Regions from separate parts of the Streptomyces sp. NPDC001493 genome, predicted to be linked through region 1. Evidence: riboswitches for the same ligand, from Rfam matches in the RefSeq annotation. Region 1 holds a riboswitch; the other holds the start of a gene.
The links. A riboswitch is a leader RNA that binds a small molecule or an ion and turns the genes downstream of it on or off. The one in region 1 is predicted to bind thiamine pyrophosphate.

Region 1 (15,811 bases):
GGTGGGCCAGCAGGGGCCGGTGCAGAAGTAGTCGACGCCGGGCTGTGCGGCGGCCGCGTCCACCTCGGACTCGGCGTGCGTGGAGCGGCCGATCAGCGGGGTCGCGCCGATGATCGCGCGGGCGGCGGGGACCGGCAGGTCGCCCTGGCCGAGGTGGAGGACGTCCGCGCCGATGGCGTGGGCGACGTCCGCGCGGTCGTTGACGGCGAGGAGCTTGCCGTGGCGCGCGCAGGCCTCCGCGAACACCTGGAGGTGTTCCAGTTCCTCGGCGGCCTCCATGCCCTTGTCCCGCAGCTGGACGATGTCCACGCCGGAGGAGAGCACGGCGTCGAGGAACGCGGGGAGGTCGCCCTGCCGCCTGCGGGCGTCCGTGCACAGATAGAGACGGGCGTCGGCGAGCAGGTGGCGCGGCGTGGACATGAAGGAGTTCCCCCCGTGGGTCACCGCGGGCGCGGGCCGTGGAGTGCACGGCCCGCGACCACGTGTGCGGTCGTCTCGGTCAGACGGCGAGCGCCTGGGCGCGGCGCTTCACCTCCGTCCCGCGATTCTCGCTCAGCGCCTGCGCGGGGGTTCCCGGCAGGGTCGGGTCGGGGGTGAAGAGCCAGTCCAGCATCTCTTCGTCGGAATAGCCGTCGTCCCTCAGGAGCGTCAGGGTCCCCGCGAGGCCCTTGACCACCTTGTCGCCGTCGATGAAGGCGGCAGGCACCTGGAGCGTCCGGTTCTCACCGCGGCGCACCGCGATCAGCTGGCCTTCCTTGACCAGCTGCCGCACGCGCGTCACCTCGACATCGAGGAGTTCCGCGATGTCGGGGAGGTGGAGCCAGGCAGGGACGAGAGCATCGATCTTTGCGTCAATCTCGGTCACGAGGACAAGCGTGCCATCTGGGACCGACAGCCGGAAGCCGGGCCGACCGTACGGACCACGTCAGGACTGCGTCCGCGCAGGTCGCACGGGGGTCGGACGGGGTCGTGAGGGCGCGCGCGGGCGGCGCCCCGGGGCTCAGCGGACGGCGGACTTCAGGGGTACGGCGGGGTCGGCGGCCCGTTCGGGGTCGACGGCCCGGCCGGAGGCGACGAGCTTGCGGCCCTGGGTGAGATCGCGCGGACGGCCGACCGCCAGCAGGGCGACCAGCGCGCCGTCGCGCAGCCAGAGCACGGTCCACTCCTCGTCGGCGGGGTCGCCGCGCCACAGCAGGGTGTCGGCGTCCGCGTGGTGCCCGGCGTACTGGACGAACCGGCCGAACTGCTCGGACCAGAAGTACGGCACCGGGTCGTACGGCTCCGGGGTGCCGGCCCCCCCGGCTCCCGTGATGCCCGCCGCGACCGTGCGCGGGCCCTGGAGCGCGTTGTCCCAGTGGTGCACCAGGAGGCGTGCGCCGTAACGGGCGGAGGGGTACGAGGCGCAGTCCCCCACGGCGTACACCCCGGGCGCCGAGGTGCGCAGCGAGGCGTCGGCGGTGACCGATCCGTCGGGGCCGAGCGCGATGCCGGAGCCGGTGAGCCAGCCGGTGGCGGGGCGGGCGCCGATGCCGACGACCACCGCGCCGGCCGGGAGCCTGCGGCCGTCGGCGAGGACCACGGCGCCGGGTTCGACGCGGTCGACCCGGGCGCCGGTGAGGAGGGTGGCACCGCCGTGCGCGTACCAGTCGGCCATGGGGGCGGTGACCTCGGCGGGCAGCACCCCGGCGAGCGGGCGGCCGGCGGCCTCCACGACAGTGACCGTGCAGCCGGCGGCGCGGGCGGCGGTGGCGAACTCGGCGCCGATCCAGCCCGCGCCGACCACGACGACGTCGTGACGCTCGGCGAGGACGGGCCGCAGCCGGGCCGCGTCGTCCAGGGTGCGCAGCAGGTGGGTGCCGGGGACCCCGGCGGCGCCGGGCAGCGTCAGGGGTTCGGCGCCGGTGGCGACGACCAGGACGTCGTAGGGCACCGGGCCGTCCGGGGTGTCCACCTCCCGGTCGGCGGGGCGCAGGCCGGTGACGGAGAGCCCGAGGCGCAGATCGACGTCGAGCGCCTCGAAGTCGATGCCGAAGGCGGAGTGCTCGGCGGTGCCGAGGAGCACGGCCTTGGAGAGCGGCGGCCGGTCGTAGGGCTGGTGCGGCTCCGCGCCGATCAGGGTGACGGGCCCGGTGTACCCCTCGTCCCGCAGGGCGACGGCGGTCTGCACCCCCGCCATGCCCGCTCCGACGATGACGACGCCGTGCTCCGGCGCCCGCTGCCCGCTCTGTTCGCTCACACTCCCACCCTAGGGGGGTGTCCGACGGATCATGGCCGGGGTCGCGACGCCCGGAACGGCGCCTTGCGATGCACCGCTCCGACCGCCGCGCCCCTTCCGACCTTGATCAACCGGACACCCCCTGAGCACCTGACGCACCCTCAGTCCTCGGGGTGCGCGGGCCGCCCCGGCGGCTCCTTCGTACCGCGCGGACGGCGGGGTTTAGGGTGGCTGCGGAAAGACACTCGCGGGAGCCCGGACGCACCGGGCTGAGAGGGAGGCTGGCGGCCTCCGACCGTACGAACCTGATCCGGGTCATGCCGGCGAAGGGAGGGGCTGGACACCCATGCATGCTTCACAGGAACCGTCTGCCGCCGCGGGCGGCAGCACGGCGGGCGGCGGCACCGCGGGCGGGGGCACGAGCGGCACTGACCGCCGGGGCCCCTCGTACGACGTGCTCGTCGTCGGGGGCGGCATCATCGGCCTGGTGACCGCCTGGCGGGCGGCGCGGGCGGGGCTGCGGACGGCCGTCGCCGATCCGGAACCGGGCGGCGGGGCCGCCCGGGTGGCGGCCGGGATGCTGGCCGCCGTCACCGAACTCCACTATGGCGAGCAGATGCTGCTCGGGCTCAACCTCGCCTCCGCCGCCCGCTACCCGGAGTTCGTGGCGGAGCTGGAGGCGGCGAGCGGCCGGGAGACCGGCTTCCGCGCCTGCGGCACCCTCGCGGTGGCGCTGGACTCCGACGACCGGGCGCACCTGCGCGAGCTGCACGCCCTCCAGGAGCGGTCCGGCCTGGATTCGCAGTGGCTGTCGGGGCGCGAGTGCCGCCGGCTGGAGCCGATGCTGGCGCCGGGCGTACGGGGCGGGCTGCGGGTGGACGGCGACCACCAGGTCGACCCGCGCCGGCTGGCGGCCGCACTGCTGACGGCCTGCGAGCGGGCCGGGGTGGTCTTCCACCGCAGCCCCTGCGAGCGTCTGGAGACCGCGCGCGGCCGGGCAGCAGGTGCGCTGCTCGCGGACGGTACGGCGGTCTCGGCCGGCCAGGTGGTGCTGGCCGCCGGAACCCTCAGCGGCCGGCTCCCCGGCCTGCCGGAGGGCGTCGCCCCGCCGGTGCGTCCGGTGAAGGGCCAGGTGCTGCGGCTGACCGTGCCGCGCGCGTACGCCCCCTTCCTCAGCCGGACCGTGCGCGCGGTGGTGCGGGGCCAGGACCTGTACCTCGTACCGCGCGAGAACGGCGAGCTGGTCGTCGGCGCGACGAGCGAGGAGATGGGCTGGGACACCACGGTGACGGCGGGCGGGGTGTACGAGCTGCTGCGCGACGCCCACGAGCTGGTGCCGGGCATCACCGAGCTGCCGCTCACCGAGACCCTGGCCGGGCTGCGTCCCGCCACCCCCGACAACGCGCCGGTGCTCGGCCCGACCGCGCTGCCGGGGCTGCTCGTCGCCACCGGCCACGGCCGCAACGGGGTGCTGCTCACCCCTGTCACCGGCGACGCCATGGCGCACGCGCTGACCACCGGCGAGCTGCCGGAGGTGGCCCGCCCGTTCGCGCCGGGCCGCTTCACCACCCCAGTCGTCCCCGCGCGCGAGGAGCAGTACGCATGACCGATCGAACAGTGGACGCGGCCGACCCGGCCGCCACCGTGAGCGTCTCCGTCAACGGTGACCCGCGCGAGGTCCGCGCCGGCACCACCCTGGGCGCCCTGGTGGCGACCCTCAGCCGGGCGGCCTCCGGGGTCGCCGCCGCCGTCAACGAGAGCGTGGTGCCGCGCTCGGCCTGGGACTCCACCGCCCTCGCCGGGGGCGACCGGATCGAGGTCCTCACCGCGGTGCAGGGAGGCTGACCATGTCCGACGACCTCTTCCCGCTGGGCGGGCGCACGTTCTCGTCCCGGCTGATCATGGGCACCGGCGGTGCCCCGAGCCTGGACGTGCTGGAGCGGGCGCTCGTCGCCTCCGGCACCGAGCTGACCACCGTCGCGATGCGCAGGCTCGACCCGACCGTGCAGGGTTCGGTCCTCTCCGTCCTGGAACGCCTCTCCATCCAGGTGCTGCCCAACACCGCGGGCTGCTTCACCGCGGGCGAGGCGGTGCTGACCGCCCGGCTGGCCCGGGAGGCACTCGGCACCGACTGGGTGAAGCTGGAGGTGGTGGCCGACGAGCGGACCCTGCTGCCGGACCCCGTCGAGCTGCTGGACGCGGCGGAGATCCTCGTCGACGACGGGTTCACCGTGCTGCCCTACACCAACGACGACCCGGTCCTCGCGCGGAAGCTGGAGGACGTGGGCTGCGCGGCGGTCATGCCGCTCGGCTCCCCCATCGGCTCCGGCCTCGGTATCCGCAACCCGCACAACTTCGAGCTGATCGTGGAGCGGGCCGGGGTCCCGGTGATCCTGGACGCGGGTGCGGGCACCGCCTCGGACGCGGCGCTGGCGATGGAGCTGGGGTGCGCGGCGGTGATGCTCGCCTCGGCGGTGACCCGGGCGCAGGAGCCGGAGCTGATGGCGTCGGCGATGCGGCACGCGGTGGACGGCGGCCGTCTCGCCCGCCGGGCGGGCCGCATCCCCCGCCGGCACTTCGCCGAGGCGTCCTCCCCGGTGGAGGGCCGGGCGGTGCTGGACCCGGAGCGCCCGGCGTTCTGACCGGGGGGGCCGCCCCGGGCGGCCGTGTTGTCACGGCTCGGCTGCGATACGGCCCCGGGCCCGCTCCGGGGAGCCCGGGGTGTCCGCGGCGGCTCGTAGACTCGTCGGGTGGACACGACCCTCCAGGACCCGCTGCTCGGACGGCTGCTCGACGGCCGCTACCGCGTCGACGCGCGCATCGCCGTGGGCGGGATGGCCACGGTCTACCGGGCCGTGGACATCCGGCTCGACCGGGTGCTCGCCCTCAAGGTGATGCACCCCGCGCTCGCGGCCGACGCCTCGTTCGTCGAGCGCTTCATCCGCGAGGCGAAGTCGGTGGCGCGTCTCGCGCACCCCAACGTGGTGTCCGTCTTCGACCAGGGCGCCGAGGGCGCGTACGTCTACCTCGCCATGGAGTACGTCGCGGGGTGCACCCTCCGCGAGGTGCTGCGGGACCGGGGTGCGCTCCAGCCGCGCGCCGCGCTCGACATCCTGGAGCCGGTGCTGGCGGCGCTGGGCGCGGCGCACCGGGCGGGGTTCGTGCACCGCGACATGAAGCCGGAGAACGTCCTGATAGGGGACGACGGCTGGGTGAAGGTCGCCGACTTCGGGCTGGTCCGCGCGGTCGGCACCGCCACCGACACCACCGGTTCCCTGCTGGGCACGGTCTCCTACCTCGCCCCGGAGCAGATCGAGCACGGTACCGCGGACACCCGCTCCGACGTGTACGCCTGCGGTGTCGTGCTGTACGAGATGCTGACCGGCGCCAAGCCGCACACCGGCGAGAACGCCGCCCAGATCATCTACCAGCACCTCAACCAGGACGTGCCGCCGCCCTCCGCCGCCGTCCCCGGGCTCTCCCCGGCGCTGGACGCGCTGGTCGCGGGGGCCACCGCGCGCGACGCCCGGGCCCGCGCCCAGGACGCGGTGGTGCTGCTCTCCGAGACCCTGGAGGCCCGGGCCCTGCTGAGCGACGCGGAGCTGGACGCCGTACCGCCGCAGGCGCACGCCCCGGCCGGCCCCGGCTCGGGTGTCTCCGGTGCCGAGGACCGTACGAGCGTGCTGCCGCGCGCCGTGGCCGAGGACCGGGGGACCACGCACCGGACGAGCCGGCTGGAGATGCCCGCCACCGCCACCGCGTCGGTCGCGCCCGGCCGGCCCCGGCGGACGGCGCGGGCGGGCGGGGCCGGGGGCCGGCCGCGCCGCGGGGTCTACGCCGCGATCACGGCGCTGCTGGTGGTGCTGCTGGCCGGGGGTGGTGTCTGGTACATCAACTCGGGCCAGTTCACCCAGGTCCCCTCGCTCCTCAACCAGCCCCAGGAGACCGCGGAGAAGCGGCTCACGGACGCCGGGCTCGACGTGAAGTCCGTCGACCGGGCGTACAGCGACACGGTCGACCGGGGCTCGGTGATCAGCAGCGACCCCGCACCCGGCGACCGGGTCCGGGGCAACGAGTCGGTGAAGCTGGTCGTCTCGCGCGGGCCGGAGATCGTGGAGGTCCCCGACGTGGCGGGCGTCTCGCTGGCCGACGCGCGCCGGTCCCTGAAGGAGGCCGGTCTGGCCCCCGGCATGGTGACCCGGGAGTTCAGCGAGGACGTCGGGCGCGGCGAGGTGGTCCGTACGGACCCCGAGGCGGGCACCGGGCGCCACCCCGACTCCGCTGTGGCACTGGTCGTGAGCAAGGGCGCCCCGGTCGACGTGCCGGACGTCTCCGGGCTCTCCGTCGAGGACGCGACCGCCGCCCTGGAGGAGGAGGGGCTGAAGGCCGAGGCGAAGCCCGGCCGGGTCAACTCTCCCGAGGTGGCCGGCGATGTCGCCGAGCAGACCCCGGCCCCCGGCGCCGAGGCGGCCGAGGGGGACACCGTGCAGCTGACCGTCTCCAAGGGGCCCCGGATGATCGAGGTGCCGGACGTCACCGGCAAGGACGTCGACGAGGCGCGGGACCTCCTGGAGGAGGCCGGGTTCGAGGTCAAGGTCGACCGGCCGTTCCTCTCCTTCAGCGACACGGTCGGGAGCCAGTCCGTCGACGGAGGCGGCCGGGCGGCCGAGGGATCGACCATCACCATCAGAACCAAGGGACTGTGAACATGCGCAACCCGGTGGGCGGACACGTCCCGGTGGCCGGCGGGCTGGTGAAGACCGGCCTCGGCTACGCCGACGAGCTGGCGGCCGAGACCGTCCAGGTCTTCGTCGCGAACCCGCGCGGCTGGGCCACTCCGGCGGGAAAACCCGATCAGGACGAGCTGTTCCGCAAGGAGTGCGAGGCCCGGGACATGCCGGTGTACGTGCACGCCCCGTACCTGATCAACTTCGGCTCGCACACCGAGGCGACCGTGGAGAAGTCCGTGGAGTCCCTGCGGCACTCACTGCGCCGGGCGCGCGAGATCGGTGCGCTGGGCGTCGTCGTCCACACCGGTTCGGCGACGGGCGGGCGGCCGCGCGAGGAGGCGCTGGCGCAGGTGCGTGACCACATGCTCCCGCTGCTGGACGAGCTGACCCACGAGGACGATCCCGATCTCCTGCTGGAGTCGACCGCCGGCCAGGGGTCCTCGCTCTGCTCGCGGACCTGGGACTTCGGCCCGTACTTCGAGGCGCTGGACTCCCATCCCAAGCTGGGCGTCTGCCTGGACACCTGTCACATCTACGCGGCGGGCCACGACCTGGCCGGTCCGTCCGGGATGCGGCAGACCCTGGACCTGCTGGTGGAGACGGTCGGTGAGGGGCGGCTGAAGCTGATCCACGCCAACGACTCCAAGGACGTGGTCGGCGCCCACAAGGACCGGCACGAGAACATCGGCTCGGGCCACATCGGCGCGGAGCCGTTCCGGGAGCTGTTCGCGCACCCGGCGACGGCCGGGGTGCCGCTGGTCATCGAGACGCCGGGCGGGAAAGAGGGGCATGCGGCGGACGTGGCGCGGCTGAAGGAGCTGCGGGACTCCGTGGGTGCCTGACCTGGGCCTGCTGGGGCGCGGCACGGGCCGGGCCGGGCGGGCTCAGAGCTCCGGGCCGTCCCCGGGCTTCTCCTGGTAGGAGTAGCGCTGCTCGCTCCACGGGTCGCCGATGTTGTGGTAGCCGCGCTCCTCCCAGAAACCGCGGCGGTCGGCCGTCATGTACTCGATGCCGCGGACCCACTTCGGGCCCTTCCAGGCGTACAGGTGCGGGACGACCAGGCGCAGCGGGAAGCCGTGCTCGGCGGTGAGCAGGTCGCCGTCCTTGTGGGTGGCGAAGAGGGTGCGGTCCGAGGCGAAGTCGGCGAGCCGGAGGTTCGAGGAGAAGCCGTATTCGGCCCACACCATCACATGGGTGACGTCGTCGGCGGGCGGCGCGAGACCGAGAATGACGGAGGCGGGCACTCCGCCCCACTCGGACCCCAGCATGGAGAACTTGGTCACGCAGTGGAGGTCGGCGACGACCGAGGAGAACGGGAGTTCCGAGAACTCCTCGTGGTTCCAGCAGCGCTTCTCGCCGTCGGCGGTCGCTCCGAAGACCCGGAATTCCCAGCGTTCGGGGCGGAACTTGGGCACGGGCCCGTAGTGGGTCACCGGCCACCCGCGTTGCAGACGCTGGCCCGGCGGAAGCTCGGACTGTCCCGATACGCGGTTTTCCTCGCTCTCCGGCTGACCCATGCCTCCATGGTGACAGACAGGCAAGGGTGGTGGTGACCAGGCGGGGAATAACGGGCAATACCTACTAAGCATGTACTTACTGGACGGCCGGGTGGTGCGGTGCGAGGATGCGCCCAACTGTCCGGTACACCGGTTGGAAGGAGCCTCTGCGATGCAGGGCGACCCCGAGGTCATCGAGTTCCTGAACGAGCAGCTGACGGCCGAACTGACTGCCATCAACCAGTACTTCCTGCACGCGAAGATGCAGGACAACTTCGGCTGGACGAAGCTCGCCAAGTACACCCGGGCCGAGTCGTTCGACGAGATGAAGCACGCGGAGATCCTGACCGACCGGATCCTCTTCCTCGACGGCCTCCCGAACTACCAGCGCCTCTTCCACGTGCGTGTCGGCCAGACGGTGACGGAGATGTTCCAGGCCGACCGCCAGGTGGAGGTGGAGGCGATCGACCGCCTCAAGCGCGGGATCGAGGTCATGCGGGCCAAGGGCGACATCACCTCGGCCAACATCTTCGAGTCGATCCTGGAGGACGAGGAGCACCACATCGACTACCTGGACACCCAGCTGGAGCTGGTGGAGAAGCTCGGCGAGCCGCTCTACATCGCCCAGCAGATCGAGCAGCCGGAGGGCTGACACACCGGCCGACGGCCGAGAGCCTACGGCTCCGGGTCGGGCGGCTCCGGGTCGGGCGGCTCCGGTCAGGCGGCTTCGGGGAACGCGGCGGCCGGAGGACTCACCGACGCGGCCGACGGGTCGGAGCGGCGCTCCAGCAGCTCGCGGCGCGGGCACTCGCCCCGGCCCAGCAGCGCCTGGATGCGGCGGACGCAGCCACCACAGTCGGTGCCGGCCTTGCAGACGGAGGCGATCTGGCGGGGGGTGCAGGCCCCGGCCTCCGCATGGCGCTTCACCTGCTGTTCGGTGACGCCGAAGCAGGAGCAGACGTACATGCGGTTCACCTCCCGGGAGTGTGCGAGCACCCCTCCAATGCGGTGAGGCAAACCTAACCTTACCCATTGGACCGGGTGGGCAAAAGCCCCGGAACGCCCGTGGGGCACGGATCACATGGATCCGTGCCCCACGGGCGCGTTGACGCGGGCCCGTTCCCGGGCCTTGCGGCCTACTGGTCGCGGTACATCTCCGCGACGAGGAAGGCCAGGTCGAGCGACTGGCTGCGGTTGAGCCGCGGGTCGCAGGCGGTCTCGTAGCGCTGGTGCAGGTCGTCCACGAGGATCTCGTGGCCGCCGCCGACGCACTCGGTGACGTCCTCGCCGGTGAGCTCGACGTGGATGCCGCCCGGGTGGGTGCCCAGGCCCTTGTGCACCTCGAAGAAGCCCTTGACCTCGTCCAGGACGTCGTCGAAGCGGCGCGTCTTGTGGCCGGAGGCGGCCTCGAAGGTGTTGCCGTGCATCGGGTCGGTGACCCAGGCGACGACCGCGCCGGAGGCGGTGACCTTCTCGACCAGCTCGGGGAGCTTGTCGCGGACCTTGCCGGCGCCCATGCGGACGACGAAGGTCAGCCGGCCGGGCTCGCGCTCGGGGTCCAGGCGGTCGATGTAGCTGAGCGCCTCGTCGACGGTGGTCGTCGGACCGAGCTTGATGCCGATCGGGTTGCGGATCTTCGACGCGAACTCGATGTGCGCGCCGTCCATCTGGCGGGTGCGCTCACCGATCCAGACCATGTGCCCGGAGGTGTCGTACAGCTCGCCGGTGCGCGAGTCGGTGCGGGTCAGCGCCGTCTCGTAGTCCAGCAGCAGCGCCTCGTGCGAGGCGTAGAACTCAACCGCCTTGAACTCGGCCGGGTCGGTGCCGCAGGCCTTCATGAAGTTCATCGCGTTGTCGATCTCGCGGGCCAGCGCCTCGTAGCGCTGCCCCGAGGGGGACGACCGCACGAAGTCCTGGTTCCACGCGTGCACCTGGCGCAGGTCGGCGTAGCCGCCGGTGGTGAAGGCGCGGACGAGGTTCAGCGTCGAAGCGGACGCGTGGTACATCTGCTTCAGGCGCTCGGGGTCCGGGATGCGGGCGGCCTCGGTGAAGGCGAAGCCGTTGACGGAGTCGCCGCGGTACGTCGGCAGGGTCACGCCGTCGCGGGTCTCGGTCGGCTTGGAGCGCGGCTTGGAGTACTGCCCGGCGATGCGGCCCACCTTGACGACCGGGACGGCCGCCGCGTAGGTCAGGACGGCGCTCATCTGGAGCAGCGTCTTCAGCTTCGCCCGGATGTGGTCGGCGGACACGGCGTCGAAGGCCTCGGCACAGTCGCCGCCCTGCAGCAGGAACGCCTCGCCCTTGGCGACGGCTCCCATGCGGGTGCGCAGCTGGTCGCACTCGCCCGCGAAGACGAGCGGCGGATACGACGCGAGGTCCGCGAGTACATCGCGCAGCGCCTCGGAGTCGGGGTACTCAGGCTGCTGCGCCGCGGGAAGGTCTCGCCAGGTGTTGCCACCGGCGACGGAGGTATTGGCGTTCACGGTCACGGGCACCAGCGTACGGGGTCACGGGCTGCGTCCAGCCGGTCGCTCAACAGTTGAGACGATTGCTCGCATGATCGTGCGCTGTGACGCTAGTATCGGCGCATGTTCACGCACACGACCCGGAACTGGTGGTGGCCCGCTCGACGGCGGCCCGCTGACAGTTCGCGCTGAACATTTCGCGAAGGCCGCCCCGAGGGGCGGCCTTTTCTGCGTTCGCGGAGCGGTTCCTCCCCCTGGGAAACCCCTTGGAAATCCCCTTGGAAGGAACGCTCATGCCGCACCGCGCCGCCTCTCTCGTCCACCGTCTCCTCCGTGACGACGCCCCGCCCTTCGCCCTGCTGCGCCGCCGCACGCCCGGCCGCGACCACGACACCGTCGAGGTGCTGACCGGCGAGGTCCGGGAGGTGGCGCACCTCGCCGAACTGCCGGTGGGCGAGCTGCCCTCGCTGGCCCTGGTGCCCTACCGGCAGATCGCCGAGCGGGACTTCGAGGTGACCGACGACGGGACGCCGCTCGCGGTGCTGGTCGCCGACGAGTCGTACGAGCTGCCGCTCGACGAGGTGCTGGCGGCGCTGCCCCCGCACGAGGTACGGGTGACGGGCGGCGCGTTCGACGTGCCGGACGAGGAGTACGCGGGGATCGTCCGGCGGGTGATCGAGGACGAGATCGGGCAGGGCGAGGGTGCGAACTTCGTGATCCGGCGCACGTTCCGGGGCGAGATCCCCGGCTACGGCCGGGCGGACGCGCTGGCGCTCTTCCGCAGACTGCTGGAGGGCGAGCGCGGCGCGTACTGGACGTTCGTGGTGCACACCGGCGGCCCCCGGGGGCGCACCCTGGTCGGCGCCAGCCCGGAGGTCCACGTCCGGATGTCCGGCGGCACGGTGGTGATGAACCCGATCAGCGGGACGTACCGCTACCCGGAGCAGGGCCCGACCGTCGAGAGCCTGCTGGACTTCCTCGCCGACCGCAAGGAGACCGAGGAGCTCTCCATGGTGGTCGACGAGGAACTCAAGATGATGTGCACGGTCGGCGACATGGGCGGGGTGGTGGTCGGGCCCCGGCTGAAGGAGATGGCCCACCTCGCCCACACCGAGTACGAGCTGCGCGGGAAGTCGACGCTGGACGTGCGGGAGGTGCTGAAGGAGACCATGTTCGCGGCGACCGTCACCGGCTCCCCCGTGCAGAACGCGTGCCGCGTGATCCGGCGGTACGAGCCCACCGGGCGCGGCTACTACAGCGGCGCGCTGGCGCTGCTGCGCCGGGACGCGAACGGCGCCCAGACCCTCGACTCGCCGATCCTGATCCGTACGGCCGACATCACGGCCGACGGCGGGCTCGCGGTGGCGGTGGGCGCCACCCTCGTACGCCACTCGGACCCGGACGGCGAGGTCGCCGAGACCCACGCCAAGGCGGCGGGGGTGCTGGCGGCTCTCGGGGTGCGGCCGGGGCGGCGGCCGCAGGAGCGGACCGGGCCGCAGCTGGCCGCCGATCCCCGGGTGCAGTCGGCGCTGGACGACCGGCGGGGCGGGCTGGCGCCGTTCTGGCTGCGGATGCAGGAGCCGGCCCGGGCGATGTCGGGCCACGCTCTGGTGGTGGACGGCGAGGACACCTTCACCTCGATGCTGGCGCATCTGCTGCGCGCCTCGGGCCTCGACGTGTCGGTCCTCCGGTTCGACGCCCCGGAGTTGCGGGAGACCGTCCGGGCGCACCGGGGGCCGGTGGTGCTGGGCCCCGGGCCGGGCAACCCGGGCGATCCCACCGACGCCAAGATGGTGCTGCTGCGCTCGGTCGCGGCGGAGCTGGTGCGCGATCACCGGGACGGGCTGCTGGGCGTGTGCCTGGGCCACGAGCTGATCGCGGCGGAGCTGGGCCTGGAGGTGGTGCGCAAGGCGGTACCGCATCAGGGGGCGCAGACGCGGATCGAGCTGTTCGGCCGGCCGGAGACGGTGGGGTTCTACAACAGCTTCGCGGCGCGGTGCGACGACGCCGCCACCGCCGAGCTGGGCGCGCACGGCATCGAGGTGAGCCGGGACGGGGCCACCGGTGAGCTGTACGCGCTGCGCGGCGACGGGTTCGCCTCGGTGCAGTTCCACCCGGAGTCGGTGCTGACGCTGCGGGGTTCGGCGATCGTCACCGAGCTGCTGGCGGGGCTGCCGGTTCGCGGCTGAACACGCGGAGCCGGTGCCCGTCGGCGGGAACGACGGGCACCGGCTCCCGCGCCGCGCTCACTTCTCCGGGGCCGCCGGCACCAGGACGTTGTCGCCGCGGCGTCCCGAGAGGTAGTCGTCGACGTTGGCGGCGGTGGCGTCGATGATCTGGCCGACCGCGTCCTCGGTGTAGTACGCCTGGTGGGAGGTGACCAGGACGTTCGGGAAGGTCAGCAGACGGGCGAGGGTGTCGTCGTCGATGCCCTCCAGCGACTTGTCCAGGAAGAAGAGCCCCGCCTCCTCCTCGTACACGTCGAGGCCGACGCCGAGGAAGTGGCCCGAGCGGAGTTCGGTGACCAGGGCGCGGGTGTCGACCAGGCCGCCCCGGCTGGAGTTGATGAGGATCGCGTCGTGCTTCATCAGCGCCATGGCCCGCTGGTCGATGAGGTGGTGGGTGGCGGGCAGCAGGGGGACGTGCAGGCTGATGAGGTCGGCCTCCGCGAAGAGCTGGTCCTTCTCGACGTACCGCATGCCCAGCTCCACGCAGGCGGGGTTCTCGGCGACGTCCCAGCCGAGCAGGTTCATGCCGAATCCGTGGGCGATCCGGGTGAACGCCTCACCGATCTTGCCGGTGCCGATCACCCCGGCCGTGCGGCCGTGCATGTCCCGGCCGAGGAGTCCGGCGAGCCGGAAGTCGAAGTCGCGGGTACGGGTCGCGGCGCGGATGACCTTGCGGTTCACGGCCATCGCCAGGGTCCACGCGAACTCGGCGACGGAGTAGGGCGAGTAGTACGAGACCCGGGCGACGCGCAGGCCGAGCGACCCGGCGACCTCCAGGTCGATGTTGTTGAAGCCGGTGGACCGCTGGGCGATCATCCGGGTGCCGCCGGCCGCCAGGGTCCGGAGCACCTGGGCGCCGAGGTCCGCGTTGACGCTGGTGGAGATCACCTCGTACCCCGCCGCGAGGGCAGCCGTGTCCGGGGTGAGGAACACCTCCAGGCAGCGGACCTCGTGCTTCCCGGCGAACGCCTTCTCGATCAGGGGCTTCTCGTCGGCCTGCACACCGAATGCCAGGATTTCCACGGTGTCTCCCGTTGGTGCTGCGGTACGGCACATGACCCGGTCACCGCGAATATACGGCCGGGTGACCGGGTGCGCCGCTCGGCGGCGGCCGGGGCGGGACCCGCCCCGGCCGGTCCGCCGGACTCCGCTCACACGTCGTCGAGGCCGCGCTCGATGGCGTACCGGACCAGCTCCACCCGGTTGTGCAGCTGCAGCTTGCCGAGGGTGTTCTGGACGTGGTTCTGGACCGTGCGGTGCGAGATCACCAGACGCTCGGCGATCTGCTTGTACGACAGACCCTTGGCGACCAGCCGGAGCACCTCGGTCTCCCGGTCGGTCAGGCGCGGCGCCTTCGGGTCGTCGGGGGCCGCCGGGGCAGGGTCGGAGGCGAGCCTGCGGTACTCGCCGAGCACGAGTCCGGCCAGCCCCGGGGTGAAGACCGGGTCGCCGGCCGCGGTCGAGCGGACCGCCTCGGTCAGCTCCCGGGTGCTGGCCGACTTCAGCAGATAGCCGGTGGCCCCGGACTTCACCGCCTCCAGCACGTCGGCGTGCTCCCCGCTGGCGGAGAGCACCAGCACCCGCAGGCCGGGGTGGTGCGCCACGAGCTCCTTGCAGACCTGGACCCCGGGCAGGCCCGGCAGGTTCAGGTCGAGTACGAGGACGTCGGGCCGGACCGCATGGGCGCGGCGGACGGCCCCCGGGCCGTCGCCGGCGGTCGCGACGACGTCGAACCCGGACTCGGCCAGGTCGCGGGCGACGGCGTCGCGCCACATCGGGTGGTCGTCCACCACCATGACCTTGACGACCGTGCCGTCGGCGCGGGTCTGCGGCCGGGGCCCTGGGACGCCCGCCTCGCCCGGCGCCGCCGGTGCGTCCGTTCCGTCCGGTGTGCCCGGTGCTGTCGGTGTACTCATCGGATCGATCCTGCCTTCCCCCGTGGGGCCTTCGGAACCTTCAACTCGACTTCGGTGCCCTGGCCCGGCACCGAGATCACCTCTGCCGTGCCGCCCAGGTCGCGCAGCCGCCCGCGTATGGAGAGGGCCACGCCGAGCCGGCCCTCGCCCTCGGCCTCGGCCAGCCGCCCTTCCGGGATGCCCGGTCCGTCGTCCCGGACCGTGACGACCACCTCGCCGGGCTCGTCCTCGACCAGGATCCACGCCTGCGCGTCCTGTCCCGCGTGGGCCCGCACGTTGTCCAGGGCGGCTCCGGTGGCGGCGGCGAGCTCCCGCGCCGCGTCGGACGGCATCAGGACCGGGGCGCCGGGCTCCGCGAAGCTGACCCGGGAGCCCGCGTGCGGGGCGAGCAGGGTCCGCAGATCGATGTCGGGGGCGTCGGCGGGCGACTCCTCCGCCGTGACGGTACGGACGACGGCGCCCTGCGCGGTGTCCTCGGAGACCCGGGTGGTGGGCACCAGACCGCTGGAGACGAGGGTGCGCAGGGCGATCTCCTGCTCCCCTGCCATCCGGCCCAGCTCGGCGGCCTCACCGCCGAGGGCGGTGCCCCGGCGCTGGACCATGGCGAGGACCTGGAGCACGCTGTCGTGGATGTCACGGGCCAGCCGCTCCCGCTCGCGGGTCGCGGCCTCGATCTCCAGGGCGCGGGCGAGGGTGCGCTCACTGGCGCGGGCGACCTCGACGACGTACCCGATCGCTATCGAGGCGACCCAGACCAGCAG
Region 2 (15,811 bases), on a different contig from region 1:
TCTGGCGGAGGGCGTGGATGAGCTGACCCGGTGGGCGGCGCAGATCGCCCGGGGTCTGATTCCCGACCGCCCGTTCCTCCTCTGTGGGCAGATGACCACCGCGGACGCGACTCGTTCGCCGCTGGGAACGGAGTCGGCGTGGGCCTACACGCACGTGCCGCACCGGGTGAAGGCTGACGCCGGGACGGACGGACTCACGGGCGAATGGGCGCCCGGAGAGCGGGAGTTGATGGCTGACCGGGTGGAGCGGCAGGTGGAGCGGTATGCCCCCGGGTTCCGCGACCGCGTCCGCGCCCGTCGGGTTCTGTCGCCGGGCGCGCTCGAAGCGGCGGACGGCAATCTCCGCAACGGCGCGATCAATGGCGGAACGGCCTCGATGCACCAGCAGTTGGTGTTCCGGCCGGTGCCGGGCACGGGCCGCCCCGAGACGCCGGTGAAACGGCTGTACCTGGCCTCCGCGTCCGCCCATCCGGGCGGCGGGGTGCACGGCGCCCCCGGGGCCAACGCGGCCCGGGCCGCGCTCCGTTCGGGGCGCGGCGGCGGCGCCGCACTGTCCGTCGCACAGCGTCTGCTTGCCCACCGCGGCCGGACGGGCGAAGTCGGCCGCCGGGCACCGTAACGTCACGGCGCCCGCCCACCGCCGTTCGGCCGCGCCCACCTCGCACCCCAGGTCAGCTTTGCCGTGAACTGGATCAAATGGGGTTACTCCAGGGGTGGTTACTTGCGCGCACCATGGACAACTCCCCGCCCCGGCACTACCTTCACCGATTGTTTGACAACGATGTCACGCAAACTGACAACGATGTCACACCACAGTCGCCCCCTCCCCCAAGGAGCAGTGATCGCCGATGGTGTCCCGAAGAACTCTTCTGCAGGCGGGCGGAGCAGCTCTCGCGGCCGGCGGTCCCGGGATCTTCTTCTCCCCTCGGGCCGGCGCGGCGGAAAACCGTGCCACGGCGCGGCTGTTGCCGTCGTTCGGCCGCCCCGCCCGGCTCGATGTCGCCGACGTCGGCTCCCTCGACGGAAACGACCAGCTGCTTCTGACGACCCTTCAGGGTGTGGTCAACCGCCGTAGTCCGCGCCTCTATTTCAACTTCGACAGCAGTGGGGTCGACTCCCGCTGGCTCCCGGGCACCGGCGCCCGGGTCACCCGCCACGACCGCGCGCTGGATCTGGTCGCCCGCTACCGGGGCGAGATACGCGGCGCGGTCCTGCACGACCCCGGCGTACCGGACTCCGTGAACGTGGCGACCACCCTGGCCGGCCTGGAGAACGCTGTCGCCGCCACCGCCGAACAGGCCCGTGCGTACGGTCTGAAGACCGTGGCCGATCTGCGCGGCCGTTTCGACGCGGACGACGTACTCGCCACGTACCGATGGCAGTTGGAGCATCTCTTCCCGCGCTGCACCCACACGCTGCTGGCCGGGCTGCCGCCGACCCGGACGGTGCAGACCGCTCAGGTGAACTGGCGCGAGATCGCACGGGAGGCCGAGCGCGTCCGTGATTCGTCGAACCGGCAGGTCCGCACCTTCGACGTGAGTGCGGAACTCTCCGGCGGGGACGGCGTCTACCTGCGCTTCCAGGACTCGTTCGGCGACGACGGATGGGGCGCTTCGGTCGGTTCGGTCGTGGTGAAGGCGGACGGCCAGGTGATCGCCTCCTTCGCGCCCGGTACGGAGGCCGAGGCGCCGTTCCTCTTCGACGGCTCCAACTCCTCCATGGGCGGGGACGCCAACCGGTTCTCCGACGGCGGCGGTTACTTCATCTACCACTTCACTCCGCCGCCCGGCACCCGGCAGCTCCTGGTCGAGGCCGACGTGTGGAACCAGTACCTGGTGTCCGCGACCGCCACCTCGCCCACCCGGGTCGAACCGTTCCCGTACTTCCGGGACTACGCCGTCGCGAGCAGGGCCATGGTCGTCTGGCTGCCTCCGTCGGGCGAGACGGGCGCACTCCTCGACGAGGTCTTCAGCCGGGTCGAGCCCACCACCCCGTACGCCGGCTGGTTCTCGAACGACGTGGCGGGCGAGTGGGGCGGAGTCGACCGGGCTTCCCAGCACGGCATCGAGGTGGTGCCCGCGGACTTCTTCATGAACGGCACCGTGCACGCCGGAGTGTCCGCGAAGATCTCGGACAAGGTCCGTACGAGGCCGAAGGCCAAGCTCGCCAACCGCGTCTACCTCACCCTCACCTTCGGCGAGGGTGACAACGTCCAGTACTGCCAGCGCCACATGCGCACGATCTGGGACGACCCCGCGCGGGGCAGCGTGCCGCTCAACTGGACGGTCAGCCCACTGCTCGCGGACATCGGCCCCGCCCTGCTGGCGTACTACCAGAACACCGCCACCGCCAACGACCTGCTCATCTCCGGTCCCTCCGGCGCCGGTTACACCTATCCGGGCTCCTGGCCCGCCGACGCCCTGGACGCCTACACCGAACTCACCGGGCGATTCCTGCGGCGGACCGGTATGGACCTGGTGTACGCGTACAACCAGCGCAGCACGACGGACGACGGCTGGATGCCGTTCGACGAGCGGATAGCCGGCTCCTACCGGCGGAACACCCCGCTGCGCGGCGTCGTCCAGTCCTGGGAGACCGGGGACCTGCAGACCCGGCCGGCCGGCCTACCGGTGATCGGCAACTTCTTCCCGCAGGGGAAGGCCGCGGAGTACCGGGACGGGCTGCTGAAGCACATCGAGGGCTGGGACGGTACCGCTCCCCTGTTCGTCGCGGGCGCGATCAATGCGTGGAGCTGGACGCCGAGTGATGCCGCCGAACTCGTCGCGCTGCTCGGCCCGCCGTTCGAAGTGGTGCGCGGCGACACCTTCTTCGACCTGATGGACCGGGCGGGCCGATGAAGCGGGCGGAGCGCGGCTCCCGGCACTGATGCGGGGCTGCGCGCCCGGCGGTTACGGGGGCTCTGCCGTCACCGTGCGGTGATGGCAGGGCCCCCGTGGAAACCGCGGTGGTTCAGCCGGTGCGGGCCGCCGTGCGTGCGGTGATCCGCAGGAACAGCAGGGCGGCGATCGCCAGCACCGTCCCCAGGCCGTACACGAGGGTCGCCCCGTGCGGGAGCGTGATTCCGCCGAGCACGGTGCCGAGGCCGATGCCGAGGTAGATCCCGGAGGAGTTGAGGGAGACCACCAACGGCGCTTCCTGCGGGGCGACTTCGATGAGCCGGTGCTGTTGGGCGGGGGTCTGGCACCAGCTGCTCGCCCCCCAGAGCAGGACGAGTACTCCGACCAGGAGGACCAGCGTGACGTGCGTGGCGGCGACCCAGGTGAGCAGGCCGAGGGCGAGCACCATGCCGATGTATCCAGTGGTCAGGACCCGGACGGCGCCCCAGCGGTCGGTGGCGTACCCGGACGCCAGGTTGCCGAGGACGGCGCCCAGTCCGTACAGGAAGAGCATCCACAGGTCCGTGCTGTCGGGCACCCGCACCGCCCGCAGGACCGGAACGCTGTAGGCGTAGGCGGTGTAGGCGGCGCCCATGCCGAGCACGGTGAGCGGCAGTACGGCGAGGACGGCGGGCCGGCGCAGCACGGTGAGCCGGGTGCGCAGCGGCACGCGTACGTTGCCCGGCAGAGGCGGCATGATGAGGCGCACACCGAGGGCGAAGAGCAGGCACAGCCCGGCTACGACGGACAGGGCGGTCCGCCAGCCCAGCCAGTGTCCGGCCAGGTTGCCCAGCGGTACTCCCAGCGCGGTCGCGGCGGTCAGGCCTCCGATGACCACGGCCATGGCCCGGGCCCGGAGTTCGGGTCGTACGAGCGCGGCGCTCACCGCCCCGGCGGTCGGCGTGTAGGCCGCCGCGCCGGCTGCGGCGACGGTCCGGCTGACGAGCAGTACGGCCAGATTCGGTGCCAGCGCCGACCCCACGTTGGCCAGGCCGAGCGTGATCAGCGCGGCGACCAGCAGGGCCCGGCGGGGCAGTCGGGCGGTCGCCGTGGCGAGGACGGGCGAGAGGACGGCGTAGGCCGCCGCGAACACGGTGACGGACTGTCCGGCTGCGGTCGACGACACATGCAGCTCGTCGGCCATCGAGGGCAGGAACCCGGCGACGACGAAGGCGTCCGTGCCGACGGCGAGGGTGCCCAGGGCCAGTACCAGGGTGGACGACAGTCCGCTCCCTCCCGCCGATGTTCGGCCGTCGGCGGATCGGCGACCGGATAAAATCGAGACACTGGACATCCAGATTCCCCTCACGTGTGTGTTCGTTCCACAGCCTGCCGCGCGGTCGGCCGCCCGATGCCGGCGTCGGACGACCGTCACTCGCGCCGGCCGCCCGATCTTCGCGTCAGCCGCCGATGCGGTCGTAGTGGCGTCGGGCGCGTTCGGCGGCGGAGGGCGGCGCGGCGGCCATCATGTCCGCCAGCGTCTGCGCGGCGAGCTCACGGCGCCAGGCCAGCTCGGCCCGGAGCATCGCGCCGGCGATGCCGCACGGCTGCTGGAACTCCCGCACCGGGGTCTCCGCTCCCGCTCCGCGCTGCCGGATCTCGGTGCACTGGAAAAGGTCGTCCGGACCGTCGACGGCGGCGACGACGTCCATGAGCGTGATCCGCTCGGGCCGCCGGGCCAGCCGGAACCCGCCCCGGGGTCCCGGGGTGGAGGTGAGGATGCCTGCCCGCTTCAGTGCCTGCAACTGCTTGTTGAGATAGGCCGGTGGCAGATCGAACCAGACCGCGAGCCTCGCCGTCGACACCGCCTCGGCGTCCCCGAGCCATGCCAACGTCAGGCAGCAGTGCAGCCCCCACTCGACTCCCGCGCTCATCCGCATGACCAGGACATTACATGTCCAGGTTTCCGGTGGCGAGGAGTCTCGGGAAACACGTCATATGCGGTGCGCCGGGGGCAGGTTCAGCAACTCACCGGAAGGCTGGGCCGGCCCGGCATGCGCGCCGGATGCGCACACGCCGGGTCGGTCACCGGGTCCGGGCCCGGGGTGGTGTCAGCCCAGGCTCCACTTCTGGTTGGCGCCACCGTTGCAGTCCCACAGTTCCAGCGCGGTCCCGTTGAGGTTCCCCGCGGGTTTGTCGCCGCCCGTGACGTCGAGGCAGAGGCCCGACTGGGTGCCGGTGACGGTCCCGTCGGGGTTGAGCGTCCATTGCTGGTTGGCTCCGCCGTTGCAGGTCCAGAGCTGCACCGCGGTGCCCGGTGCGGTCTGGTTGTCGTCGGCGTCGACGCACGCCGATCCGCCGTAGAGGCGCAACTCACCGGCCGCGGTGAGCGTCACGGCCTGGTTGCCTCCCCCGTGGCAGTCCCAGATCTCGATCCTGGTTCCGGGCTCCGTCCCTCCGGCTTCCACGTCGAGGCAGCGCTGGGAGGAGGCGCCGATCAGTGGATGAGTCGTACCGGTGCTGCTGCCGGCGCCGACGGAGACCCGGTACATCACCGTGCCGTGGGCGGGCACCGCCGCGCTGATCGTGCCGCTCGTCGAGGAGACCGCCTTGGACCACAGGTTGGCGAGCCGGTAGGAGGACCCGGCAGGCAGACCCGCGGCGGCCGCGGTGGTGCTGACGGTGGCGGCGGAACCGTTCTCGTTGGTGAGGGTGACCGCACGGTCGCCGTTGGCCAACTGCTTGGACATCACGACGAGCCCGCCGGAGGAGGAGACGACGGCGCCCTGCTTGCCCAGGGGGTCCTGGTCGACGGCGATGACGTCGGTGTTCTTGAGGATGGAGAGCGACGCCGGGTTCGCGGTGCGGACGTCGGTGCCGATGAGCAGGGGCGCCGCCATCTGCGCCCAGAGGCTGAAGTGGGTGCGGTACTCGGTGTCGGTCATCCCGCCGTTGCCGACCTCCAGCATGTCCGGGTCGTTCCAGGCGCCGGGCTTGGCGTACTGCGCCAGTGGCTGGTTCTCGTGGGCGATCCCGATCATGGAGGACCACGAGTCGTTGATGTCACCGGTGGTGCGCCAGGAGTTGCCGAGGGACGGCGCCCAGTTCCAGGGCTGGTTGGATCCCCACTCGCAGATGCTGTAGAGGATCGGGCGGCCGGTGGCCTTCAGCGCGTCACCCATCGCCTTGTACCGGGTCTGCGCGTCGACGCCGGTGTTGTTGCAGTTGTCGTACTTGAGGTAGTCCACGCCCCAGGAGGCCCACAGGTCGGCGTCCTGCCGCTCGTGGCCGAGGCCGCCGGGGAATCCGTTGTTCGCACAGGTCTTGGTGCCGGCGCTGGAGTAGAGGCCGAACTTCAGCCCTTTGGAGTGCACGTAGTCCGCGACGGCCTTGATGCCGTTCGGGAAGCGCACCGGGTCGGGGACCAGGTTGCCGGCCGCGTCCCGCGAGGGCAGCGCCCAGCAGTCGTCGAGGTTGACGTAGGTGTAGCCGGCGGCCTTGAGGCCTGTGGAGACGAAGGCGTCGGCGACACCCTTGACCATCGCCTCGTCGAACTGCGCTCCGCAGCCCGTGGTGTTCCAGTTGTTGAAGCCCATCTGCGGGGTGCGGGCCAGGCCGTTCTCCAGCGCCGCCGCCTCCGGAGCGGCGGCTACGGCGGCGAGTTGCGCGCCGGCCGTGACTCCCGAGGTCACCACGGCGGCCCCGGTCAGACCTCCGAGGGCGAGCGTGAAGGAGGCGGCCGAGGCGGCTAAGCGGTGTCTGAAACTGTGTCGTTCACCGGACATGTGCGGCTCCTGAGGGGGTAATTGACGCACAACTCAACAAGGACAAACGGAATCGCCCACATCACATCGCTGTTACATGCACATGTCAATAGACAGCTCGGAGATGTGGTCCGCGACGAGCACGATCCGTATCCGTCCGCCGATGGCCCGGCCGGCCCGGCTCACGGTGAACAGCGTCTTGCCGCTCACCGCGGCCGCGAGGCCCACCGGAATGTCCGCGTCGGCGATCTGCCGTCAGTGGAGTGACCCGGCTGTCCGGCTTCAGAAACGCCGCCGTTCCGTCGCGAGTGAGGAGGTCGTCGGCCCGTACGACGACTCCCGGGACGGGACGTGCTCCGTCTGCGTGATGACGCATGGGACTCCTTGCCGAGGACGCGGCGGCGCGCGGAAGGAGCACGGATACCAGGGCTGCCCGCCATCTGCGTCAGCGCCGATCGGGCAGGGGCAGCCCGGCCTCGGATCCACGGGGTTTCGGAGAACGCGTTCCTTCTCCCGGCTCCGGTCGTCACAGCTCGTGGAGCGGGTTCCGGCACGACTTGCCTGGCCATGCCCTGTCAAGCAGAAGCAGTGCACTGTCGGACAAGTGCCGTGCGCTGTCGGACAAGTGCCGCCCTCACCGGCGCCCAGCACCGTTTCGGTACCGCACGAAAGGTGTTCGTCCCGCCACAAGTTCTGCCTGTGGTTCTGCCTGGAGACCCGATGGGCCCGCTGGTTGGCTCTTCCGTGCGGGCAGGAACCGGCCCTCGACGGAGCGGAGCCGGTCGCGCTCCGGCGAAGCCTCTGCCCGCCGACGATGCGCCGGACCCGCCGATCGCCGGGCGCCGCGCCTTTCGGAAACGCGGTCATCCGTCGACGTCCCTGCGCCACTTCCCCGAAAAGAGAAGCAACTTGAGCCTGGTTTTGACGACCGCCTCCGTACCGGACGGGGACAAGGTCGCCTACTGGAACGCCGCGGTGAACAGGACCCTGGTGCCGATGACCGTCACCCCGCGCGGTGACGGGCCCTTCGACGCCCGGATGACCACGCGCCGCCTCGCGTGTCTCCAGGTCTCCACCATGGAGGCCGACGCGGCGGATGTCCGGCGCACTCCTGCGCTCATCGCCCGCTCGTCCGAGGCGCTCATGTCCGTCAGTCTCCAGATATCGGGGACCGCCACACTCGTACAGGACGGCCGGCGGGCCGAGGTGGGTGAGGGAGACCTGGTTGTGTGCGACCGGAGCCGGCCGTACTCCTTCGCCTATCCGGAGCGGTTCGCCACCCACATCTTCCAGTTGCCCCGAAGCGTACTGGGCCTGCCGGACAGCGACATCAGGCAGGTCACGGGCCGAGCCATCGGCACCGAGGACGGCTTCGGCGCGTTCCTGCGGCCCTTCCTGTCCACACTGGCCTCCTCGGCGGACGTCTGTCCGCCGGCCGTCGCGGACCGGCTTGCCGGTTACCTCGTCGAGATGTTCGCCACTTTGATCGCCGAGGCGGTCCCCCCGGACGCCGCCGGTGCGGAATCGGCCCGCAGCGACCTGCGGCGGCGCGTCCGTGCGTACATCAACAAGAACCTGGGTGACCCGGACCTGTCGCCGGAGAGCATCGCCCGGGCGCACCACTTCTCAGTCCGGTACATCCATCGGCTGTTCGAGGGCGAGGGGACCACGGTCGGGCGGCTCGTCCTGAAGCGCCGTCTGGAGGAGTGCCACCGGGAGCTGTCCCGTCGCGGCGGGACGGCCCTCACCGTCTCCGCCGTGGCCCAGCGGTGGGGTTTCGTCAGTCCCTCCCACTTCAGCCGGGCCTTCCGCGCCGCCTACGGCGTCTCTCCCCGGGAGTGGCGCAGCCTGCGCACCGCGCAGGGTGACGTCGGACGCCCTCCGGCGGACTCTCCGGTCCCTCCGTTCGCGCCGGCCGATCGGAAACTGGCGGGCCTCTCACCGTCCGGGGGGTGAAGGTCCCCGGCTTGGTGCCACTGGGCCGCGACCCCGCGGTACCCGGGCAGTCGTCGCACCGCTGCTCTCCCCCCACGTTTCACGGCTGCATCCGGTGCGTCAGCCGCCCCTCCCTTTTCTGGACCCTCTTGGTAGGAGACCGTGTGACCGGCCCTGTCCCTCCGCCCTTCCGGAAGCCGGTCCTCGACCGCTCCACCCGGGCGTTCGTGGAGCGGTACGCGTGCCCGCCGTCCGCGCACGCCCCCGCCCTGGAGGCGGCCCGGCAGGACCTCGCCCGTCTGCAGGACGGGGGACAGACTCCCGGCGAACAGGACACCTGCTCGGAGTGGTTCGCCCTGCCGGGCGGTCCGACGGGCCACGTACGGGTACAGGTGGTCAAGCCGGCCGGGAGCATCGGCGACATCCCCGTGGTGCTCTTCCTCCACGGGCTGGGCTGGGCGCTGGGCGACGCCGTCACCCATGAGCGGCTGGTGCGCGCGTTCGTCCTCGGGACGGACGCGGCCGTGGTCTTCGTCGAGTACGAGCGTGCCCCCGAGGCGCGATATCCGGTCGCCGTCGAACAGTGCTACGCGGTCGCACGGTGGATCACCGAGCACGGTGGCGAGATCGGTCTGGACGGGAACCGTATGGCCGCGGTGGGTGACAATGCGGGCGGCAATCTGGTGGCCGCGCTGACCCTGCTCGCCAAGGAGCGCGGCGGAGTGCGGCTGCGGCAGCAGGTGCTGCTCTGCCCCATCACCGACGCCGACTTCGACACCCCCTCGTACCGGCGGTTCGCCACCGGCTATTTCCTCGGCCGCGAGACCATGCGCTGGTTCTGGGACCAGTACCTCCCGGACGCCCGGCACCGGAGCGAGGCCACCGCGTCGCCTCTGCGGGCCACCTCGGAGCAGCTGACCGGACTTCCCCCGGCCCTGGTGATCACCGGGGAGGCCGACGTGCTGCGCGACGAGGGCGAAGCCTACGCGGCCAGGCTCCGGGAGGCCGGAGTCGCGGTGGTCTCCATGCGGTACCACGGGACGGTCCACGGTTTCATGGTGCTCGATGCTCTCCGCCACACGGACGCCGCCCGCGCGGCGCTCGTGCAGGCCCTCGACACCGTGCACGTCGCCCTGCACCGGCACCGGGACTGATTCCGGCGCCGCTGGGCCGGTCGCACCGGCCCGGAGCCTCACCGGCGGCGGCATCGGCTCACGCGGCAGGCAGCGAATCCAGGTGCTTCTGCGCGGCCTGCACGTGCACGGGGTCGGCCACCTCGCCCAGGGCGACGACCTGGTGGAGGAAGGAGCGGGCTTCCTCGAACTCTCCCAGTTCGATCAATGCCTCCCCCAGACCCAGCAGCGTCATGCCCTCCAGGATGGTCTGACCGGTGCGGGTGGACTGGGCCACCGTGGCGCGGTAGAGGTCCGCGGCCTCGCGCCACCGTCCCAGGGCGGCGTAGTCGTGACCGAGAGCGCTGCTCGCGATGGCACGGTACGTGTCTGCGGCGTGCCCGCTCACCGGGCAGTCGGGTGCGTCGAGGAAGGCGATGACGCGCTCGTGCTGGACGACTGCCTCCTCGGCGCGGCCGAGGTCGCGCAAGCAGCCTCCGTACACGCCGATGGCCCCGATCCAGCCGTCGTTGTCGCCGGCTTCTTCGAAGAGGTCGACGGCGGCGCGCACCTTGTCGAAAGCCTCCTGGATCTCTCCGAACCGCCGGTGGGGAGTCACCGCGTACATCAGGGCCCAGGCCTGCTGGGCGGCGTCCTGGGCCCGGCGGGCGAACACCAGGGCTTCGTCGGCCCGTGCGATGGCGTCCCGGTCCCTGTTGTCGGAGATGCCCAGGGCCCAGGCGTGGTAGTTGAGGTGGACGGCCCGCAGGTACGGGTCGTCGATCACGGCAGCGGCTTCGCTCGACAGGCTGAAGACCTCGGACCAGTGACCCCAGACCCAGACGCCGCAGAACCACCCCATGGCGTCGGCGGTCTCCACGACCCGGGTGTGTTCGCCGCGCTGCGCCGCACTGCGCAACGCGGCGAGCCAGGCGGTGGCTTCGCTCTGGAGCCAGGCGCGGGCCTGCTCGGCGCTCTCCAGCGGGACCAGGCCCCGCCACGAGGACGGCGGCGCCCCGTGCTCGGGCTTGTACCAGTGGCCGGCGACGACCGCTGTCTCCAGCAGCCAGGTACGCAACCCGTCCTCGGCCACCGCCCGCTCGTCGGGCTTCTCCTCGCGGGTGAGGCGGGCACGGGCGAACAGGGTCAGGAGGTCGTGCAGTTGGTAGCGGCCGACGAAGGTGGCCTGGAGCAGGCCGGCCTCGACCAGTTCCTCCATCACGTCCTCGGCCTCGAAGATGCCGGTCGCGGTCAACGCGGCACCGTAGGCGGCGGTCATGTCGGGTCCCGGCACCAGGCTCAGCAACCGCAGCATCCGGGCGGCCTGTTCGGTCAGCTGCCGGTAGGACAGTTCGAACGCCGCCTCCACCCGGACGTCTCCGGCGACGAGCGCGCCCAGGCGGCGTTCCTCGTCGGCGAGGCGGCGGACCAGGTGGTCGACGCTCCACCCCGAGCGGACGGTCAGCCAGTTCCCCGCCACCCGCAGGGCCAACGGCAGATGTCCGCACAGCTCCGCCACCCGCGCCACGGCCCCGGTTTCCGCGTCGGCCCGCTCCTCGCCCAGGATCCGGCGCAGCAGTTCGACGGCCTCCGGCGGCGTCATCTCCGACAGCGCGAGCCGTTCGACGTCCTCCAGTCCGGTCAGCGGCCGCCGGCTCGTGACCAGCACCAGGCTCCGCCCGGTGGCGGGCAGCAGGGGCCGGACCTGGCCCTCGTCGCGGGCGTTGTCCAGCACCACCAGGCACCGCCGCTCGCCCAGCAGCGCCCGCAACAGGCCTGCCCGCCCCTGAGCGTTCTCCTGCGCCAGCTGCCGGTCCGTCACCCCCAGGGCCCTCAGCAACTTCAGCAACGCCTCGTCCGGGGCGACCGGGCCCTCCACCCCGTGGAGGTCGACCACGAAGCACCCGTCGGGGAACTCCCCCGCCAGATCCGCCGCCGCCTTCAGCGCCAGTGTCGTCTTCCCGCACCCCGGCGGGCCCGACACGACCGAGACCGACGCTCCCGCGCCGGCACCCGCGCGCGCCGCGGCCTCCTTCAACCGCACCAGTTCCGGGCCACGCCCGGTGAAGTCTCCCACGGACCGCGGCGGTACCAGCGTTCCCGTCGCCACCACCGGACGCGTCGGCCGCGCAGCCCGCGCCGCGACCAGCAACGTTTCCCGCTCCGCACCGTCCAGCCCCAGCCCTTCGGCCAGAGCCACCACCGTGCGCCGCTGCGGGACCCTGCTGCGACCCCGCTCCATGTCGCCGATCGCGCGGACGCTGACGCCCGACGCCTCGGCCAACTCCTCCATCGTCAGACGATTTTGCTGGCGCAGACCACGCAGCATCACGCCGAACAGCTCTGTTTCCGACACGACCCGCTCCCTGTTCTCCGCCCGGGGCAAGGGTACGACGTGTGCACGCCATGGTTTCGTGCGGCGGCCGTCCGCTCCTGCGGACCGGTGCGGGCGGGCATGAACGGGCGCTGCCGGGCGTAGGCGCGGAGGGCACGGGATCATGGGGCGGCGCGTCCGGCCATGGGCTTCGGACCGTTGGACACCGAACCCGGCCGGTCCCGGAACGCTGCCCCGAGAGGGGTCCGTCAGGAGCGGTGCCGCAGCCGCAGCGGGGCGTAGAGCGCCAGGGCCGCGAGGAACGCCACACCGTAGGCGAGGTCCGCTCCGTGCAGGGCCTCCGCCACCGGGCCGACGTACAGGCCGGTGCTCATGAACGGCACCGCCGCGGCGAAGGCGACCACGAAGGCGGCGAGCGCCGGCCACCACGGCCGGTCCCGGGCGCTCTCGGCGGCGAGGTCGAACGGGGCGCCGCCGCGGTCCTTCTTCCTCGCCATCCAGTCGACGGCCACGATCGCGACGAAGCCGGGGATCCAGTAGCCGACCAGGAGCAGCACGTTCTGGAAGCGTGCGGTGGTGTCGGCCGCGTGCATCCACAGCACGAGCGGGAATCCGAGCGCCGCGGCGAGCGCCGCGGCGACGGGGCGGGGCAGGCGCACCCCGATCGTCTGCAGCGCCAGGGAGCCGCTGTAGTCGTTCATGGCGTTGCTGCACAGTGCGGCAAGCGCCACGGCGAGCAGTCCGAACGCCCCGAGCGCGCCCCCGCCCAGAAGGGTGTCGATGCCCCGCGCGGTCTGATCGGTGAAGACGGACGCGCCCCACAGGCCGAGCGTCTGGACCGCCACGAAGGAGAAGCCGACGCCCAGCAGGGTGCACCAGAACATGCGGGGCCGGGAGGTACCGGTCGGCAGGTAGCGGCTGAAGTCGCTCGCGTACGGGGCCCACGACAGCGACAGGCTCAGCGCGATCGTGAACGTCAGGACGAAGGCCCCCGCCCGGTCGCCGCCGTGCGCGGCACCGGAGGCTGCGGGGTGGACACCGTCCAGCAGTTTGACGGCCAGCACGGCGAAGGCGGCGGCCAGGAGGAACGTCATCACGGTCTGGAGCCGGTGGATCGCCTCGTACCCCAGCACGCCGAGCCCGCCCTGGGCGGCCATCATGACCAGGACGCCCAGCCAGAACGGCCAGCCGCACAACTGGGCCAGCGCATCCCCGCCGAACAGGCCGATCAGAGCGTCCCAGGCGATCGAGGAGAGCCACTGCAAGGCCCCAGGCAGTACGACTGCACGGCCGAACGCCAGCCTCGCAAGCGGGAGTTGCCCCACTCCGGTCCGGCTTCCCCAGGTGCCGAGGTATGCGGTGGGCGCCGCCCCGACGAACGTGCCGAGGACGACCGCGAAAAGCGCCGTGGTGAAGTCCAGGCCCAGCGCGACGCCGACGGTGCCGGTGAAGACACCGGTCATGGTCAGGTTGGGGGCGAACCAGACGGTGAACAGCCGGCCGGGTCCGCCGTACCGACGGTCCTCGGGCACGGGGGCTATCCCGTGCGTCTCGATCCGCAGATCACCGGAGGCGGTGGGCATACGGCCGCCGAAGGCGGTCGGCGAGTACGGAGCTTCCCGCTCCGGGTTCGTACGGTCGTTCTGCGCATACGGCAATGCCATGAGACATCCCTCCGCCAGTACTAGCTGGTTCAGGTTCGACGGGTGTGTTCTCAGCCCCTGCGGGGCACCCCGTGTCCGGTTTCGGCGGTCAGGATAGCCGGACGGCGGCTCGGGGCAGGTCAGCGGGGGTGAGCGGAGCGCGGCCCCGAGGTGCTATCCCGGCGCGGGAGTCCGGGGGCGAGGGGGCGCGCGGGGCGGGAACGATCTCCGTCCGCCCCTTTTCCGTCCTGGCCGTTGACGTCCCCGCACCCCGGTGACAACGTTGTCGAGCACTGTCGGACACCCCGCACCCTGCGTCGCACCCGAACAGGAGAGTTCCGTATGCGCTGGTCCCCCTCACGCCGTCAGGTCCTCGGCGCCTCTCTGGCCGCCCTGGCCGCCGCACCGGCGACCGCTGCCGCCGCGTCCGCGGCACCGGACCCGGCCGATGTCCGATCCCCCTCCCGCTCCGCCTTCCTCTCCCGTGCGCGCGTCACCTACGGCGCTCTGGAGAAGTACTTCGACACGGCGGACGGCACCGGGCTCGTGCGCGAGCAGTACCCGGTCGCCGCCGACGACCGCCCGCACTCCTACGAATGGCCGCTGTCCCAGGTCCATGTCGCCGCCCTCGACCTGGCCTTCGTGGACCCCCGCCACGCACCGGCTCTGGCCACCCGCGCCAGGGCGCAGGAGCTGTACTGGAACGAAGCGGGCGGCACCACCGGCCTCGCCGGCTACGACTCGTACCCGGTCGCGCCGCACGGCGACGGCGGGGACATGTTCTACGACGACAACGAGTGGGTGGGACTGGCCAAGTCCCAGCTCCATCTGCAGACCGGGGACCGCGCCGCGCTCCGCCGCGCGGAGGAGATCTTCGCGCTGGTCGAGTCGGGCTGGGACACCGACTCCGAACACCCCGCCCCCGGCGGGGTGTTCTGGACCCAGGCCGACTGGAACCACTGCCGCAACACGGTCTCGAACATGCCCGGCGCCCAACTCGGCCTGCGCCTGCACCAGATCACCGGCAAGTCCCGCTATCTCGCGTCGTCCAGGCGCTTCTACGACTGGACCAACACCCACCTGCGGACCCCGGAAGGTCTCTACTGGGACAACCTGGACCTCACCGGCTCGGTCGACCGGACCGTCTGGTCCTACAACCAGGGCGTCCCGGTCGGCGTCGGCGTCCTGCTGTACGGGGCGACCCGTGACGAGAGGTACCTGAACCAGGCCCGGCGTACGGCCGAGGCCGCGTACACGCACTTCGTGACCGAGGCCAGGCTGCTGAGCCAGCCCGTCTTCTTCAACTCGATCTTCTTCAAGAACCTGCTGCTGCTGGAGTCGGTGACGGGCGGATCCGTCTACCTGCGGGCGATGGCCGACTACGCGGACCACATCTGGTCCGAGCAGCGGGACAGCGCCACCGGCCTGATGCGATTCGCCGAGAACGGGACCACCCAGGCCATCGAACAGGCCGCCGCCGTACAGATCTTCGCGGTACTCGCCTGGCCGCGCGGCGCCTGGCGGACGCTGTACTGAGCTTCGCCGCGTCCGGCGACCCGGACGCGGCGACAAACCCGGACGCGGCGGCGAGCGCGCGGCCCCCGGTCGTCCGTTGGTCCCGGGAAGCCGCAGGAAGCGCGCGTGCAGGCCGAACCGGTTCGGCCCGAAGCGCGACAGCGAAGGGGTACTCAGCCCTCCACCGGGTGACCGCCGTCGCCCTCGACCACGACACGGTCCTGGCCGGCCGTCTCAGCGCGCTCCACCATGGTGACGTCGACCTCGCCGTCCCCCGTGGTGTCGAACTGGTAGAGATCCGCGGCCCCGTCCCCTGTGGTGTCCGTCATCCACACATCGGGCTTGCCGTCACCGTTCGTGTCCGCCGCCAGCACCACACGGTGCAGGTCGCCCTGTGTCTCCACGACTTCTTCGATTCTGTCCATGCCGAACGCCTGCCCCTGGGACCCCACCGGAAACTCGGTTGTGCGCACCCCTGTTCGTCCGGCGAGACGATCGCGGTCACGGCCTGGGGTCCGCCCCGGACAAAAGGAAGCAGCCGCCGTTCCGCACGCACTATGTACATCGATGTATACGTCGCCTTACCGTGGCGCTGTCAGCAGGTGCGCACCCTTCGCTCGTGCACCGCTGCCCGCATCGGCACTCCCCGTGCACGAACCCGAAGAGACGA

Region 2: another riboswitch for thiamine pyrophosphate. It lies ahead of ACWCWD_RS02330 (purine-cytosine permease family protein); the one in region 1 lies ahead of thiO (glycine oxidase ThiO).

Annotation. Positions count from the first base shown of each region.
Region 1 covers NZ_JBSFHV010000046.1:20,109-35,919, reverse strand. The annotation lists gene thiE (thiamine phosphate synthase) at 1-420, opposite strand, end outside; gene ACWCWD_RS36110 (Rv2175c family DNA-binding protein) at 500-865, opposite strand; gene ACWCWD_RS36105 (NAD(P)/FAD-dependent oxidoreductase) at 1,001-2,176, opposite strand; TPP riboswitch at 2,453-2,564, shown strand; gene thiO (glycine oxidase ThiO) at 2,562-3,821, shown strand; gene thiS (sulfur carrier protein ThiS) at 3,818-4,060, shown strand; gene ACWCWD_RS36090 (thiazole synthase) at 4,063-4,857, shown strand; gene pknB (Stk1 family PASTA domain-containing Ser/Thr kinase) at 4,966-6,921, shown strand; gene ACWCWD_RS36080 (deoxyribonuclease IV) at 6,924-7,787, shown strand; gene ACWCWD_RS36075 (sulfite oxidase-like oxidoreductase) at 7,830-8,462, opposite strand; gene bfr (bacterioferritin) at 8,614-9,093, shown strand; gene ACWCWD_RS36065 ((2Fe-2S)-binding protein) at 9,159-9,407, opposite strand; gene ACWCWD_RS36060 (class II 3-deoxy-7-phosphoheptulonate synthase) at 9,578-10,924, opposite strand; gene ACWCWD_RS36055 (anthranilate synthase family protein) at 11,200-13,095, shown strand; gene ACWCWD_RS36050 (2-hydroxyacid dehydrogenase) at 13,153-14,157, opposite strand; gene ACWCWD_RS36045 (response regulator) at 14,286-14,930, opposite strand; gene macS (MacS family sensor histidine kinase) at 15,047-15,811, opposite strand, start outside.
Region 2 covers NZ_JBSFHV010000001.1:601,488-617,298, reverse strand. The annotation lists gene ACWCWD_RS02375 (phytoene desaturase family protein) at 1-619, shown strand, start outside; gene ACWCWD_RS02370 (GxGYxYP domain-containing protein) at 849-2,858, shown strand; gene ACWCWD_RS02365 (MFS transporter) at 2,971-4,191, opposite strand; gene ACWCWD_RS02360 (RrF2 family transcriptional regulator) at 4,298-4,777, opposite strand; gene ACWCWD_RS02355 (glycoside hydrolase family 27 protein) at 4,949-6,622, opposite strand; gene ACWCWD_RS02350 (hypothetical protein) at 6,695-6,829, opposite strand; gene ACWCWD_RS02345 (AraC-like ligand-binding domain-containing protein) at 7,511-8,557, shown strand; gene ACWCWD_RS02340 (alpha/beta hydrolase) at 8,701-9,690, shown strand; gene ACWCWD_RS02335 (helix-turn-helix domain-containing protein) at 9,749-12,004, opposite strand; gene ACWCWD_RS02330 (purine-cytosine permease family protein) at 12,232-13,647, opposite strand; TPP riboswitch at 13,637-13,729, opposite strand; gene ACWCWD_RS02325 (glycoside hydrolase family 76 protein) at 13,969-15,162, shown strand; gene ACWCWD_RS02320 (hypothetical protein) at 15,315-15,566, opposite strand.